One region of the Thermus caldilimi genome, then DNA from elsewhere that is predicted to be linked to it. Evidence: riboswitches for the same ligand, from Rfam matches in the RefSeq annotation. Region 1 holds a riboswitch; the other holds the start of a gene.
The links. Region 1 has a riboswitch for cobalamin ahead of EBI04_RS02605 (acyl-CoA thioesterase). Riboswitches for the same ligand answer to the same signal wherever they lie in the genome.
Positions count from the first base shown of each region.

Region 2: linked by a shared signal. The riboswitch ahead of EBI04_RS04055 (ABC transporter substrate-binding protein) and the one ahead of EBI04_RS02605 (acyl-CoA thioesterase) in region 1 are both predicted to bind cobalamin.

Region 1 covers NZ_CP038452.1:526,404-529,797, forward strand. Annotated here, with positions in the region: gene EBI04_RS02595 (LacI family DNA-binding transcriptional regulator) at 1-120, opposite strand, end outside; gene EBI04_RS02600 (glycoside hydrolase family 130 protein) at 194-1,240, shown strand; cobalamin riboswitch at 1,362-1,492, shown strand; gene EBI04_RS02605 (acyl-CoA thioesterase) at 1,705-2,070, shown strand; gene metE (5-methyltetrahydropteroyltriglutamate--homocysteine S-methyltransferase) at 2,067-3,394, shown strand, end outside.
Region 2 covers NZ_CP038452.1:812,991-816,384, reverse strand. Annotated here, with positions in the region: gene EBI04_RS04060 (ROK family transcriptional regulator) at 1-652, opposite strand, end outside; cobalamin riboswitch at 784-943, shown strand; gene EBI04_RS04055 (ABC transporter substrate-binding protein) at 1,076-1,930, shown strand; partial or broken gene EBI04_RS04050 (FecCD family ABC transporter permease) at 1,934-2,961, shown strand; partial or broken gene EBI04_RS04045 (ABC transporter ATP-binding protein) at 2,993-3,394, shown strand, end outside.

The DNA of each region.
Region 1 (3,394 bases):
CCGGGCCCGGGTTTCCGGGCTAACCCCAGGCCGGCCGTTGAGGACTCGGCTTACGGTACCCACGGAAACGTTTGCGAACCTAGCGATCTCTTTTATCGTCAGCTTCTTTTTGGTTTCCATCGTAAACGTTTTCTACAGCTTAACCCAGGACCCGGCCCGCGTCAAGCCAAGGTTGCCCCGCTAGGATAGGGACATGGGAATATCCGAGCTGGAGGAAACCTTGAGGGCCAAGGCGGAAACGTTCTTGGCCCAAAGGCAAGGCTTCCGGGTTGAGAAAACGGAGGACGTGTTTGCCCGGCGCTTTTACCTTTCCCCGGAACGGGTGGAGGTGGTGAACCACTTGAGGGGAAAACCCCTGGCGGTATTTAACCCCGGGGTAGTGTACAGGGACGGAGTAGTACACCTTTTTGTACGTCTGATCTTCGATTACTACAGCTACGCCTCCAGCGTGGGGTACGTGGCCCTTCCCCTGGAAGACCTGCTCACCGGTCAGCTGCCTGACCCTTTGCCGGTGGAGATCGTCCTTTACCCGACTGAAGTCTGGGAGGCCTCGAGGGGATGCGAGGATCCCCGAGCCCACACCTGTGGCGCAGGCTTCCTCCTCTTCTATACCGGCGTGGGCAAGGTGGGTGAAGCCCGCCTCACCGACCACAAGGATGTCTTTTTCCCAGCCTTGGCCCTGGCCGAGTTCGATCCGGACCTCAAGCTCCGGCGCAAAGGATTGGTGCGAATAGGCCCGGAAGGAAAGAGCCTCCTTCTGCCAGCTAAGGGGGCCACGTTACTCCAGGGGAATGCCGTTCTTCTAAGGCCCAGCCTTGCCGGAGTTCCAGACCTGGGTTGGCGGGGGCGGCTGGATTGGAACAACCTCTCCATCGACCAGTTGGAACCTATCCTGGCCCCAGAGTCCTTTGAGTTTAAGGTGGGGTGGTCTACCAATGCCTACCCCTTGGGGGATGGAACCTATTTGGTGGCCTATCACGGCATCCTCCGCCGGGACTTGTCCTATCGTCATGGTTTCGCATTGCTTTCCGGCGACGGTGAACTTCTCGCTCTGTCCTCCTACCTTTTGGCCCCTCAGGGTCTCGTGGAAACGTACGGGGACCGGCCATTTACCTTGTACGGCAACGGCCTCTTCCTGCACGAGGACGAATTGGTTTTCGTGGGAGGTGTGGGGGACTACGCCGTGGGCGTTTTTACCGCCCCTTGGCAGGAGGTGCTCGGGCGGCTCAAGCCCCTGTAATGGACCGTACCACAAAAGTCTGGGATCGAGCAACCGGGAAAACCAGCGCAGGGTATTGACGGCTTTCCCCAACAAGTTGTAGCCTCCTGGGTAGGACACCCAACACTTGGGGTGTCCCGGCTGCGATGCCAGGCTGACAGGCCTGGACGCCTGCAGGCGGTGGGGGAAGTCCGGTGAAAGTCCGGCGCTGTCCCGCAACGGTAACCGGCTCTGTCCGGAAGCCCGAGTACCCGCTTCGCGGCCTTACCCCGTAGCCCTCGAGGCAAGGGTGAAGGTGGTGATGCCTGTGGGACCTTAGACTCCTAACCCCCCAAAACCCGGTGGCCCAAGGGACCTTGGGCCAGGCGACCTTAGGCAAGTTCTTGCCCAGCACGGGGTTATTCCCCTTGGGCAGGCAGCAGGCATGGTTTAGCTCTTGCGGGCCCAAAGACGGCCCTTGGAGGTCCGTGGTGAAGGAAACGCGCATGGTCTACCCAGTTTTCCCTGGGGAAACCAACCATTACGGGACCCTTTTTGGCGGCACCGCCATGGCCTGGATGGACCAGGCAGCCTTCGTGGCTGCAACCCGCCACGCCAGGCGCAAGGTGGTGACGGTGCACTCGGATGCGGTGGACTTCAAGCGCCCCGTACCCCTGGGCTCCATTGTGGAGCTGGTGGCCCGGGTGGTAGAGGTGGGCCGCACCTCCATGCGGGTAGAGGTGGAGATGTGGGTGGAACCCATTGAGCCAGGTAAGGAAGCCTATCTGGCGGCTAAGGGCGGGTTCGTGCTGGTGGCGGTGGATGGGGAGGGGCGTCCTGTTCCCGTGCCACCTCTGGAGGGGAAGGAATGATCCGTACGCTGGCTTACGGTCTTCCACGGCTCGGTCCTAACCGGGAATACAAAAGGCTTCTGGAGGGCTTCTGGTCAGGTTCCATATCGCGGGAGGATTTTTTCGAGGGCCTGGAGGCTCTCGAGGCCCTAAGGCTCGCCACCTACCGGGAACAGGTGGACCTTTACCCGGCGGGCGAGCTGAGCCTTTATGACCCCATGCTGGACCTGGCGGTGGCCTTGGGCCTTTACCCCCTGGATCCCGGGGACCTGGAGGGCTACTACGCCCTGGCCCGGGGCAAGGAAGCTCTGCCCCTCCGAAAGTGGTTCGGCACCAACTACCACTACTTGGTTCCACGCTTGCCAGAAAGGCCCCGGTATACCCCCCAGCCGGGCTGGGGCCTACCCTATCCCGTAGGCCGGAACCAGGCTTTGAAGGAGGGGCTCCCGACCCTGCTCGGACCCTACACCCTTCTGCGCATGGCGCAAAACCCCCCGGATCACCTGGGAGTACACCTGGAAGCCCTGACGGAAGCTTACGTGGAGCTGGTCCAGCCGGTTAGGGGAAGAACCGTGCTCCTCCAAGAACCCGCCTTGGGGTTGGATGGGGCAGAGGAGAACCTCCCCCACCTTCTGGCCTTCTACGGTACCTTAGCGCAGGAGGTTTCCTTGGTCCTCCTGCCCTACTACCTACCCCCCGCTCCAAGGGTGGTTGAGGCCCTGGCCACCCTTCCCCTTCGCGGTTTAGGGGTAATCCTGGCCCCAGGGATCTCCTTACCCCAAGTACCCAAGGGCACAGCCCTGGTGGTGGAGGTGGTGGAGGGTCTTGGGGTGTGGCGCACCAACCTCCTTGCCCTTGGGAAGGTTCTATCGCCTCTGGCAGAGACCGGGCAGGAGGTGTGGGTGGCTCCCAAAGCACCCTTGTACCACCTGCCGTGGGAAGTAGCGGAACCTTTGCCCGGAGCCTTGGCAGGCCGGTTGGCCTTTGCCCGAGAGCGGCTTAAGGAGCTTGCCCTGCTGAAGGCCATCCTCTTAACGTGGACCACCTCCCAGGAATCGCCGCCCTCGCCTGAGGAGGAAACTGCCTTCGCACAAGCCCGGGCCTGGTACACCCCACCCCCGCCTTGGGACTTCCGCCCCTCCCCAGTGCCGGCCTCGAGGCCACCCAGGGAAGAGCGCTCCAAAGCCCAGCAGAACCTGGCCCTTCCCCCTTTCCCCACCACCACCATAGGAAGCTTCCCCCAAACCAAGGGGCTTCGCGACTTCCGGAAAAGATTGCGCTCCAGGGCTCTTGACCAGACGGCTTACTGGCTGCACATCCAGGAAGCCATCCGGGCAAACATCCG
Region 2 (3,394 bases), 290 kb from region 1:
CCCGCAGGATCCGGCTATCCGATACCACCCCGATTCCCAGGCCCGTGCTGAGCACCAGGTAGGCGAGGTTGGCCTCTCCGTGAAAGAAGACCTCGGACAGGGCCGAGGCCTTGGCATCGTTTTCCAAGGCCGTGGGCAGGGGAAAGTGGGAGAGCAGGGGCCGGAGGTCTAGGTTTTTCCAGCCCAGGTTGGGGGCCAGGAGGAGCCGGTCCTCCACCACCACCCCAGGCAGGGTGAACCCCAGGCCCAAGGGCCCCGGTACATGGGGAAGAACCTCCTGCAGAAGCCGTTCCAGGCGTTCCTTGGGACCGGCCTCCCGGGGGTGGCTCCATTCCTTGGCCCATAGAACCTCCCCCCGCCAGTCCAGGGCCAGAAGGACGGTTTCCTCCACCCCCAGTTCCGCGCCTAGGGCAAAGCGGGCGCCAGGGCGCAGGTGCAAGAGGGTGCCGGGCCGGCCCACGGGGGGAGAGGTAAAGGCCCCTTCCTCCAGAAGGCCCTCCTGTAAAAGCTCATCCACCAGGCGGCTTACCGCGCTTTTAGCTAAACCGGTAAGCCGGGAAAGGTCCGCGCGGGTAAGGGGGCCCCGCCTCAGGTGGGCCAGGATGGCCCGGCGGTTGAGCCTGCGGATTTCCTGCGTGTCCCCTTTGCGCATCCCAGCTCCTTTCCCTTGCCCCTTTAGTTCGTTCTCGGGACTAAGTAAATCACCCGTCCCCGGACGTGTCAAGCCCTTGCCTTTTTGCCCCGTTAGGCTTAGCCTGGCCTTAAGGCTCGCTAGGGCCTCAAAGCCAGGTCCGTTGCCCTGGTGCCTGGGCGCGTAGTCCAGGCTTAAAGTGGGGAAGTCCGGTGCAAGTCCGGCGCTGTCCCGCAACGGTAACCGGCCACGCTTTGGGCTTAAGCTTCCCAGGCCGGAAGCCCGAATACCTGCCAGGGCCGCCCGCCAGACCCCGAGGCGGGCACCTCACGCGGATGGGGGAGCGATGGGGGTTTGCAAAGCCATTTGCGCCCCTGCCGCTTTCCGGCAGGGGTTTTCCCTACCTCCCCCGGGCCTGGCCCTAGCGGCTTTAGGGAGGTAGGCATGAGGAGAGTTCTGGCGGTTCTTTCGGTTCTTTTCGCTCTGGCCTTCGCTTTTCCCCTAACCCTCACCGACGACCTGGGGCGCACGGTCACCGTCAAGGCGCCGCCCAAACGGATCGTCACCCTGTTGCCCTCGGCGACGGAAACGGTCTGCGCCCTAGGGGCTTGCGACCGCCTCGTGGCCACCGACGATTTTTCCGACTGGCCGGAAAGCGTCAAGCGCCTGCCCAAGGCGGGGGGGCTTTACAACCCCAACCCCGAGCTCATCGTTTCCTTGAAACCGGACCTGGTTTTGGTTTCCAAGTACGGGCGTTTGTACGAAACCCTGGAGCGGGCGGGCCTAACGGTGTATGCGGTGCGCACCGAGACCTACGAGGATATCTTCCGCACCACCCGCACCCTGGGGAAGCTTCTTGGCCTCGAGGCCCAGGCGGAGCGCCTGGTGGCCCAGATTCAGCGGGAGGTGTACCAGGAGGAGTCCCGTGCGGCCAAGGCCAAGACCCGGCCCCGGGTTTACTACGAGATCGACCCCACCCCCTACACCGTGGGTCCGGAGAGCTTCATCGGGGTTCTGATCCAAAAGGCCCGGGGGGTGAACATCATTCCCAAGGAGCTGGGCCTTTTCCCCAAGATCGCCCCGGAGTTCGTGGTGGAGAAGAACCCCGAGGTGATCGTGGCCACCTACCCGGGTGCCCTGGAAACCATCCGGGCCAGGCCGGGCTGGAGCCGGGTGAAGGCGGTGCAGACAGGGCGCATCTGCGTGTTTACCGGGGGTCAGGATAGCCTCCTCTCCCGCCCAGGTCCCCGGGTGGCCCAGGGGCTTAGGCTCCTGGTGGACTGCTTCCACGGGCGCTAGGCCATGGTCCAGGCCCTTCCCCTGGCCCTCAAGCGGAGTCTGGTCTTCCTTTGGCTCGTGGGGCTCCTTGTCCTGGCCCTGCTCCTAGGGGTGGGCCTGGGGGCGGTGGCCCTTTCCCCAGGGGAGGTGGTGCGGGCTCTTTTGGGCCTCGAGGCCAACCCCATCGTCACCGAAATGCGCCTGCCCCGGGTGCTGGGAGGGATGCTGGTGGGGGCGGCCTTGGGGGTGGCGGGGGCCAGCTTCCAGGGGTTATTCCGCAATCCCCTGGCCGACCCCTACCTCATGGGCTCCGCGGCGGGGGCAGCCTTCGCCGTGACCCTTCTGGCCAGCTTGCTGGGGGGCCTGGCCCCCGCCTTTGCCCAGCACGCCATCTTCCAAAGCCTGCCCCTTTCCGCCACCCTCTTCGGGTTCCTCGGGGCCCTCTCCGCCACCTTCCTCACCCTGGTGCTGGCAGGGGGAGCGGCCCGGACAGGGGAGCTGGTCCTGGCGGGGGTGGTGGTGGGGAGCGTGCTCACCGGGGCCACCACCTACCTGATGCTCCAGGATGCCGACCGGGTGCGGGCGGTCTTCGCCTACACCCTGGGCAACCTGGCCTTCATGGGCTGGCCTTCGGTGAAGGCCATGGTCCTTTTTTTCCTTCTGGCCCTTCCCCCGCTGTTGCTTCTGGGGCGGGTGTTGAACGCCCTCCAGCTGGGGGAGGAGGTGGCCCGGAGTATGGGGCTACCCCTCGAGGGCCTGAAACTCCTCCTCCTCCTGGCGGCGAGCCTCTTGGTGGCCGCCGCCGTGGCCCAGGCAGGGATCATCGGCTTCGTGGGCCTCATCACCCCCACCTCCTCCGGCGTCTCTTGGGGGAGGATTACCGCCTGCTTCTTCCCGCTTCCGCCCTAGGAGGGGCGGTCCTCCTAACCGTGGCGGACCTCCTGGCCCGCACCCTTACCCGGCCGGCGGAGCTTCCCGTGGGGGTGGTGACCACGCTTCTTGGGGGGCCATTCTTCCTCTACCTGATGTGGAGGCGGCGTGGAAGGGCTTGAGGCCAAGGGAATCGTGGGGCCCTATGCCCTTTTGGGGGTGGACCTGACCGTAAGGCCAGGGGAGTGGGTGGCCCTTTTGGGCCCCAATGGATCGGGGAAGAGCACCCTCCTAAGGGTGATGGCGGGGCTCCTCCGGCCCAGGGCGGGAGAGGTCTTTCTGGAGGGAAAGCCCCTTCCGGCCCATGGAAGCTATGCCCGGGGCCGCCTCCTCGCCTACCTGCCCCAGGGAGGCCTTTACCCGGAGGGGCTCTTGGTGGAGGAGGTGGTGCGCTTAGGAAGGCTTCCCCACCTGGGCCTTTGGGGGCGGGAGAGGCGGGAGGATGCGGAAGCGGTGGAGTGGGCTTTGGAGGTTACTGGGGCTTCCCGTTTCCGGGGCAGGTACCTGGGTAGCCTTTCCGGCGGGGAGCGCCAGCGGGTTCTTCTGGCCCGGGCC